Regions from separate parts of the Frigidibacter sp. MR17.14 genome, predicted to be linked through region 2. Evidence: riboswitches for the same ligand, from Rfam matches in the RefSeq annotation. Region 2 holds a riboswitch; the other holds the start of a gene.
What was found. Region 2 has a riboswitch for cobalamin ahead of V8J36_RS14740 (energy-coupling factor ABC transporter permease). Riboswitches for the same ligand answer to the same signal wherever they lie in the genome.
Positions count from the first base shown of each region.

Region 1 (3,398 bases), on a different contig from region 2:
CGATCATCACGGCCAGCGCCGCGACGATGAACAGCCGCAGCCCGCCAAGCGCGAGCCTTCCCAGAGCCTCCATCCCATCCTCCTCCGATGATTGAGCGGAGAAGGCCGCGATTTGGTATATCCGTCAATTGTAATGTGGCTATGTTGTGATAACCTGTGGTTATGTCAGTCACTCTGCCCTCGACCGCCCAACTGCTGGGCCGCCTGCGCTTGCGGCAGCTGTCGCTGGCCGTCGCGCTTCAGGATCTGGGAAGCCTGCGCAAGGCGGCTGAGAGGCTCGGCGTCAGTCAGCCCGCGGCGACGAAGATGCTGACCGAAATGGAACAGTCGCTGGGTCTGCCGCTGTTCGAGCGCAACCGCCGCGGCCTGACGCCGACGATCTATGGCGAGGTGCTGATCCGGCAGGCGCATCTGCTGCTGTCGGGGTTCGGCGACCTGCGCGAGGCGCTGGCCGCGCTGGCCTCGGGCGCCGAGGGGCGCCTTGCCATCGGCTCGATCACCGCGGCCGCCGCGGGCCCACTCGCGCTGGCGGTCGCCCGGATGAAAGAGGCCCACCCCCGGGCCGAGATCAGCATCACCATCGACACCTCCGACATGCTGATGCCCCAGCTTGAACAGGGGCGGCTCGACGTCGTCATCGGCCGGCGGGTGGGGGCGCGCCTTGCTCGGCTGACCGATTTTGCGGAACTCAGCCCCGAGGGCCTGTCGATCGTCGCCGGCGCGCACAACCCGGTCGCCGCCGAAGGCCGCCTGACGCTGCGCGATCTGGCCCGTCGCGCCTGGATCATGCAGCCGATGTCGAGCCCGCTGCGGCAGGTGGTCGAGGCGACGTTCCGTGCCGAACGCATCCCCGCACCCGAGTCGATCGTCGAAACCGGCTCGATGCTGATGGCGACGACGCTGCTGCAGAACAGCCAGATGCTGGCGGTGATGCCGCATATGGTGGCGGCGCATTACGTCGCGAGCGGCATCCTTCAGATCCTGCCCGTGGAGCTTGCGGGCGGGCTCGAACCCTATGGGCTGGTCACCCTGCGCGGTCGCGCGGCATCGCCCCTGCTGAACGAGCTCAGATCACTGCTGTTCGCGCATGCCGGCACCGGTTGATCGTCCCCGGTCCGCGGCCGGGACGGGACGGCTGCCCTGGCTTTGCGATCGAGTTTCGGCGCGGCGACATCACCGCGCTTGACGTGGCCGGGCGTGTCGGGCATCCCGGTGGCGATGGTTTCCGGGCCGGCCCAGCCTGCCCGGATGAAAAGGGAACGCGGTGAGGTGTAGCCATCAGGCGCCGAACCCGCGACTGCCCCCGCAACTGTGAGCGGCGAGCGACCCCCGATGCCACTGCAGCCCCCAGGGCTGCGGGAAGGCGGGGCAAGCCACGACCCGCGAGTCAGGAGACCTGCCATCGCAACCTCAGCAACCCGGGCGGGGTGTCCCGGAAGGAGCAGCGATGCGCGCCGATGATGCGCGGTGGTCCCGGGATCCCGCGAGCCCTCTCCGTCTCGATCCGGGCCCCGGCCCGGCCGCGCGCGCGCGGTTCTGCCCCCCTTCCCGGCGGTCCCGGACCCTGATCACAGGACAGATCCAGATGCAGTTTCCGTCGCTTCGCGCCGGCCTCGCCGGCCTTGCGCTGCTGGCCGCCACCCCGGCACCCGCCCAGCAGACCGTCTATCCGCTGACCCTCGACAACTGCGGTCACAAGATCACCTTCCCCGCCCGGCCCGACAATGTCGTCACCGTGGGCCAGGCCGCCACCGAGGTGCTTTACGCGCTGGGGGTCGAGGACCGGATGGCCGGCACCTCGCTGTGGTTCAACAGCGTGATGCCCGCCTTTGCCGAGGCGGATGCGAAGGTGGAACGCATCGCCGACAACACCCCAAGCTTCGAATCCGTGGTCGGCAAGCGGCCCGGCTTCGTGCCGACGATGTACGAATGGATGATCGGTCCGCAGGGTGCGGTCGGCACCCGCGAGCAGTTCGCGGACCTCGGGATCCCCGCCTATGTCATGCCGCCCGACTGCATCGGCAAGGACAACCTCTCGGGCGGGGACGGCACCCGCACCGCCGATTTCGACATCGCCACGCTCTACCAGTCGATCGCGGAAATGGCCGCGATCATGGACCGTCAGGACCAGGGAGCAGAGGTGATCGCGGCGCTGAAGGCGCGCGAGGCGAAGGCGGTCGAAACCGCGAAGGCGCTGTCGCTGCCGGATGCCTCTGCCGTGGTCTGGTTCTCGAGCGCGGACATGGATCTGGATCCCTATGTCGCGGGACAGCGCGGCATCCCGGCCTGGATGATGCGCCAGCTTGGCCTGCGCAACGTCGTGCAATCCGACGAGGAATGGCCGACCGTGGGCTGGGAGGCGATCGCCAAGGCCGATCCTTCGGTCGTGGTCATCGCCAAGATGGACCGTCGCCGCTTCCCGGCCGACGATTACGAAAAGAAGCTCGCCTTCCTGAAGTCCGACCCTGTCACCAGCCAGATGACGGCGGTGCGCAACGGCCGCATCCTGATCATCGACGCCGAGGCGATGCATCCCGCCCTGCAGATCGTCGACGGGCTCGAGGCGCTGACCGATGGCATGAAGGCACTGTCGCAATGAGCCTTGCCGCCGACACCTCGCCGATGCGCGGCCTCGGGCGGATCGGCTGCCTCGGCTGGCGCCTCGCGGGCGCCGCGCTGATCCTTGGTGCGGCGGTGCTCGGCGGCATCTGCATCGGCGAGACCCGGATCCCGCCCGGCACCGTGTTGGCGGTGCTCGCCAACCGGCTGTTCGACGCGGGCTTTCCCGTCGCGCCGATCGATGACGGGATCGTCTGGGCCTATCGCCTGACCCGGGCGCTGGTCGCCGCGGGCTGCGGCGCGGGGCTCGCGGTCTGCGGGGTGATCCTGCAGGCGCTGCTCAGGAACCCGCTGGCCGACCCCTACCTGCTGGGGATCTCTGCCGGGGCCTCGACCGGCGCGGTGCTGGTCGCGGTGGCCGGGATCGGCGCCGGGGCGGTGTCGATGTCGCTTGGCGCCTTCGCGGGCGCGGTCGCCGCCTTCGCCATCGTCGCCGCCCTCGCGCGTGCGGCGGGGGGCGGCGTGGGGACGCGGGGCGCGGGGCTGATCATCCTGTCCGGCATCGCCGGCTCGCAGCTCTTCAATGCGCTGACGTCTTTCCTGATCGCACGGTCCGCCAATGCCGAGCAGGCCCGCGGGATCCTCTTCTGGCTGATGGGCAACCTGTCGGGGGTGCGCTGGCCCGATGTCGCATTGGCGCTGCCGGCAGCCGTGCTGATCGTGGTGGTCGCGCTCTGGCATACCCGCGCGCTCGACGCCTTCACCTTCGGCGCCGACAGCGCCGCCGCGCTTGGCGTGCCGGTGCGGCGCGTGCAGGCGCTGCTGATCCTTGCCACGGC
Region 1 is NZ_JBAWKD010000016.1:9,247-12,644, reverse strand. It holds gene V8J36_RS20945 (TRAP transporter small permease) at 1-73, opposite strand, end outside; gene V8J36_RS20940 (LysR family transcriptional regulator) at 163-1,104, shown strand; cobalamin riboswitch at 1,203-1,418, shown strand; gene V8J36_RS20935 (ABC transporter substrate-binding protein) at 1,586-2,599, shown strand; gene V8J36_RS20930 (FecCD family ABC transporter permease) at 2,596-3,398, shown strand, end outside.
Region 1: it holds a riboswitch for cobalamin, as region 2 does, so the genes downstream of both, V8J36_RS20935 (ABC transporter substrate-binding protein) here and V8J36_RS14740 (energy-coupling factor ABC transporter permease) in region 2, are expected to answer to the same signal.

Region 2 (3,398 bases):
CGAGGGCTCGATGGGCCTGCATGACGGCGTCGCTGCCCCCGGCGAAAGCGGCACCGGGTCTTCGGCGGACCTCGCGGCGCTGACGGGCTGGCCGGTGGTGGTGGTGATCGACGCCTCGGGCCAGGCGCAGACGGCGGGGGCCGTGGCGCTGGGATTGGCCCGGTTCCGGGACGATATCCGCGTCGCGGGCGTGATCCTGAACCGCGTGGCCTCGCCCCGGCACGAGGCGCTTCTGCGCGCGGGCATCGAGGCCGCCGGCCTGACCGTGCTGGGCGCCCTGCCCCGGCTGGCCGCGATCGAGATGCCCGAACGCCACCTTGGCCTCGTGCAGGCCGAGGAACAGGCCGACCTCGACCGGATCCTCGAGGCCGCGGCCGATCTGGTCGCGCAACATTGCGATCTGGACGCGATCCGGGCCGCCGCCCTGCCCTGCCGACTGCACGCCGCGGGCCATCTCCCGCTGCCCCCGCCGGCCGAGCGGATCGCGCTGGCGCGCGACGCGGCCTTCAGCTTCGTCTATCCGCATCTGATCGCCGGCTGGCGCGCGGGCGGCGCGACGATCCTGCCGTTCTCGCCCCTGGCCGACGAGGGGCCGGACCCCAGCGCCGGCGCCTGCTGGTTGCCCGGCGGCTACCCCGAGCTGCACGCCCCGCGGCTCGCCGCCGCGCAGGGCTTCAAACGGGCTCTGAACCGCTTCGCAGAGACCAAGCCGGTGCATGGCGAATGCGGGGGCTACATGGCGATGGGCGCGGGGCTGGTGGCCAAGGACGGCACCCGCCATGCGATGGCCGGGCTTCTGGGGCTGGAGACCAGCTTCGCCAAGCGCAAGATGCACCTCGGCTACCGGCTCGCGGATCTGCAGACCCCCGCCCCCGGCCTGCCACCGCGCGCGCGCGGGCACGAATTCCACTATGCCACGATCCTGTCGCAGCCCGACGCGCCCCTGGCCCGCGTCACCGATGCGACCGGGGCGCTGGTGCCTGAAACAGGCTCTGCAAAGGCCTTTTCCGGTGGCGGCCGCGCCACCGGCAGCTTCTTCCACCTGATAGCCGAGGCGTCATGACCGAGCCCTTCCCCCCCGGCACCGTGGCCTTCGTCTCGGCCGGTCCCGGCGATCCCGAGCTGATGACCCTGAAAGCCGTCGCCCGGCTGAACGTCGCCGACGTGATCCTGTTCGACGATCTCGCCTCGGGCCCCGTGCTCAGCCACGCCCGTCCCGAGGCCGAACTGCTGGCGGTGGGCAAGCGCGCCGGCCGCCCCTCGGCCAAGCAGGATCATGTCAACCGGCTGATCGTCGAACATGCGCAGCGCGGCCTGCGCGTCGTGCGGCTGAAATCCGGGGATTCGGGTCTGTTCGGGCGGCTTGAAGAGGAAATCGTCGCGCTGCGCGCCGCGGGAATCGGGTTCGAAATCGTGCCCGGCGTGCCCTCGGCCTGCGCCGCGGCCGCCGCGGCCGGCATCCCGCTGACCCGGCGGCTGACCGCGCGGCGCGTGCAGTTCATCACCGGCGCCGACGTGACCGGCGGCCTGCCCGAGGACATGAACTGGCCCGCCCTCGCCGACCCCGAGGCCACGACCGTCGTGTTCATGGGCCGCCGCACCTTCCCGACCTTCGCAACCGAGCTGATGACCCGCGGCCTCTCGCCCGACACCCCCGCCCTGATCGCCGAAGCCGTCAGCCAGCCGGACCAGAGCCTGAGCCGGATGACGCTCGCAACCCTCGCCGCCCGTCTCGCGCATGAGACACCGGGCACCAGCCCCGCGCTGATCCTCTACGGTCCGCTCGCTGACGAGGCTTGACGGAGCGGCTCACAAGGACTTTACCTGAACACCTCTTTGGTGCCCGCGAAGACGCCCCAGGCGTCGGGCTTCATCGGGAACGGGGAAGGGCGGACCCAATCGCGGCGCCCGAAGCCCCGGCCGCCCCCGCGACTGTATGCGGTGAGGCGGGCCTGCCCTGAGCGCCACTGGACCGAAGGTCCGGGAAGGCCGCAGACCCGCCCTCGACCCGCGAGCCAGGAGACCGGCCCTAGAGGAGACCCTCAACCGCCGTCGGGTGTGACGGCAAGGAGACCGACATGCATATCGAACACGGCGTCGTCACCGGCGCCAAACTGCTTCTGAGCCTTGGCACCGCCGCCGCCGCGGGCCTCACCACCCTGAAGATGGCCGCCGAGGCCGCCGTCGAGAAGGGCATCCCCTCGCTCGCCGCCCGCTCGGCGCTTTCGACCGCCGCGGTCTTCACCTTCTTCCAGGTGCTGCCGCATCACCCGGTGGGCGTCTCCGAGGTGCACCTGATCCTCGGATCGACCCTGTTCCTGCTGTTCGGCGCCGCCCCGGCCGCGATCGGCCTCGCGCTGGGCCTGCTGCTGCAGGGCCTGTTCTTCGTGCCGACCGACCTGCCGCAATACGGCATGAACGTCACCACGCTGCTGGTGCCGCTCTTCGGCCTGCGGATGCTGGCCGCGCGGATCATCGCGCCCGGCACCGCCTATGTGGACCTGAGCTATGCGCAGGCGCTGAAGCTTTCTACCGCCTACCAGGGCGGCATCGTCGCCTGGGTCGGGTTCTGGGCGCTTTACGGTCACGGCTTCGAGGCCGCGAACCTTGCCGCCATCGGCTCCTTCGGGGTCGCCTACATGTCGGTCGTGCTGCTGGAGCCGCTCGTTGACCTCGCCGTTCTGGCAGCTGCCAAGTCATTGAAAGGACTTGATAAGTCAGGCATCGTGACGCCGCGGCTGCACAACGCCGCCTGATCTTCCGCCGGCGCGCGAAACCGTCTAACTCTTGCGGGCCCCGGGATCATCCCCGGGGCCCGTTCGCATCCGGAGGCCCCCATGATCCAGCTCTCGCTCGTCGGTATCGGCACCGGGCATCCGAAGCACCTGACCTTCCAGGCGGCCGAGGCGCTGCGGGCGGCCGACATCGTGCTTATCCCCGAGAAGGGCGAGGACAAGGCCGACCTCGCCGATCTGCGCCGCGCCATCGCAGGCGAGGTTCTGGGAGACGTCTCGAAGCTGCGCCCCTTCCCCCTGCCCGTCCGCGATCCGGCGATCCCCGACTACGAGGCCCGCGTCTCGGACTGGCACGACCGCATCGCGCGGGTCTGGGATGAGGCGATCGGCCCCGGCCCGGCGAAGGTGGCGCTGATGGTCTGGGGCGATCCGTCGCTTTACGATTCCACCCTGCGGATCGCGGAACGGCTTGCGGCGGTGAGATCCGCGTCGGTCGAGGTGATCCCCGGCGTGACCTCGATCCAGGCGCTGTGCGCGGCGCACCGTATCCCGCTGAACGAGGTCGGAAAGCCCTTCTTGGTCACCACCGGGCGGCGATTGCGCGACGAGGGCTGGCCCGTGAGCGCGGACACCGTGGTGGTGATGCTGGATGCGGGCGGCGCT
Region 2 is NZ_JBAWKD010000005.1:118,513-121,910, forward strand. It holds gene V8J36_RS14730 (cobyrinate a,c-diamide synthase) at 1-1,063, shown strand, start outside; gene cobA (uroporphyrinogen-III C-methyltransferase) at 1,060-1,800, shown strand; cobalamin riboswitch at 1,821-2,046, shown strand; gene V8J36_RS14740 (energy-coupling factor ABC transporter permease) at 2,079-2,756, shown strand; gene cobF (precorrin-6A synthase (deacetylating)) at 2,838-3,398, shown strand, end outside.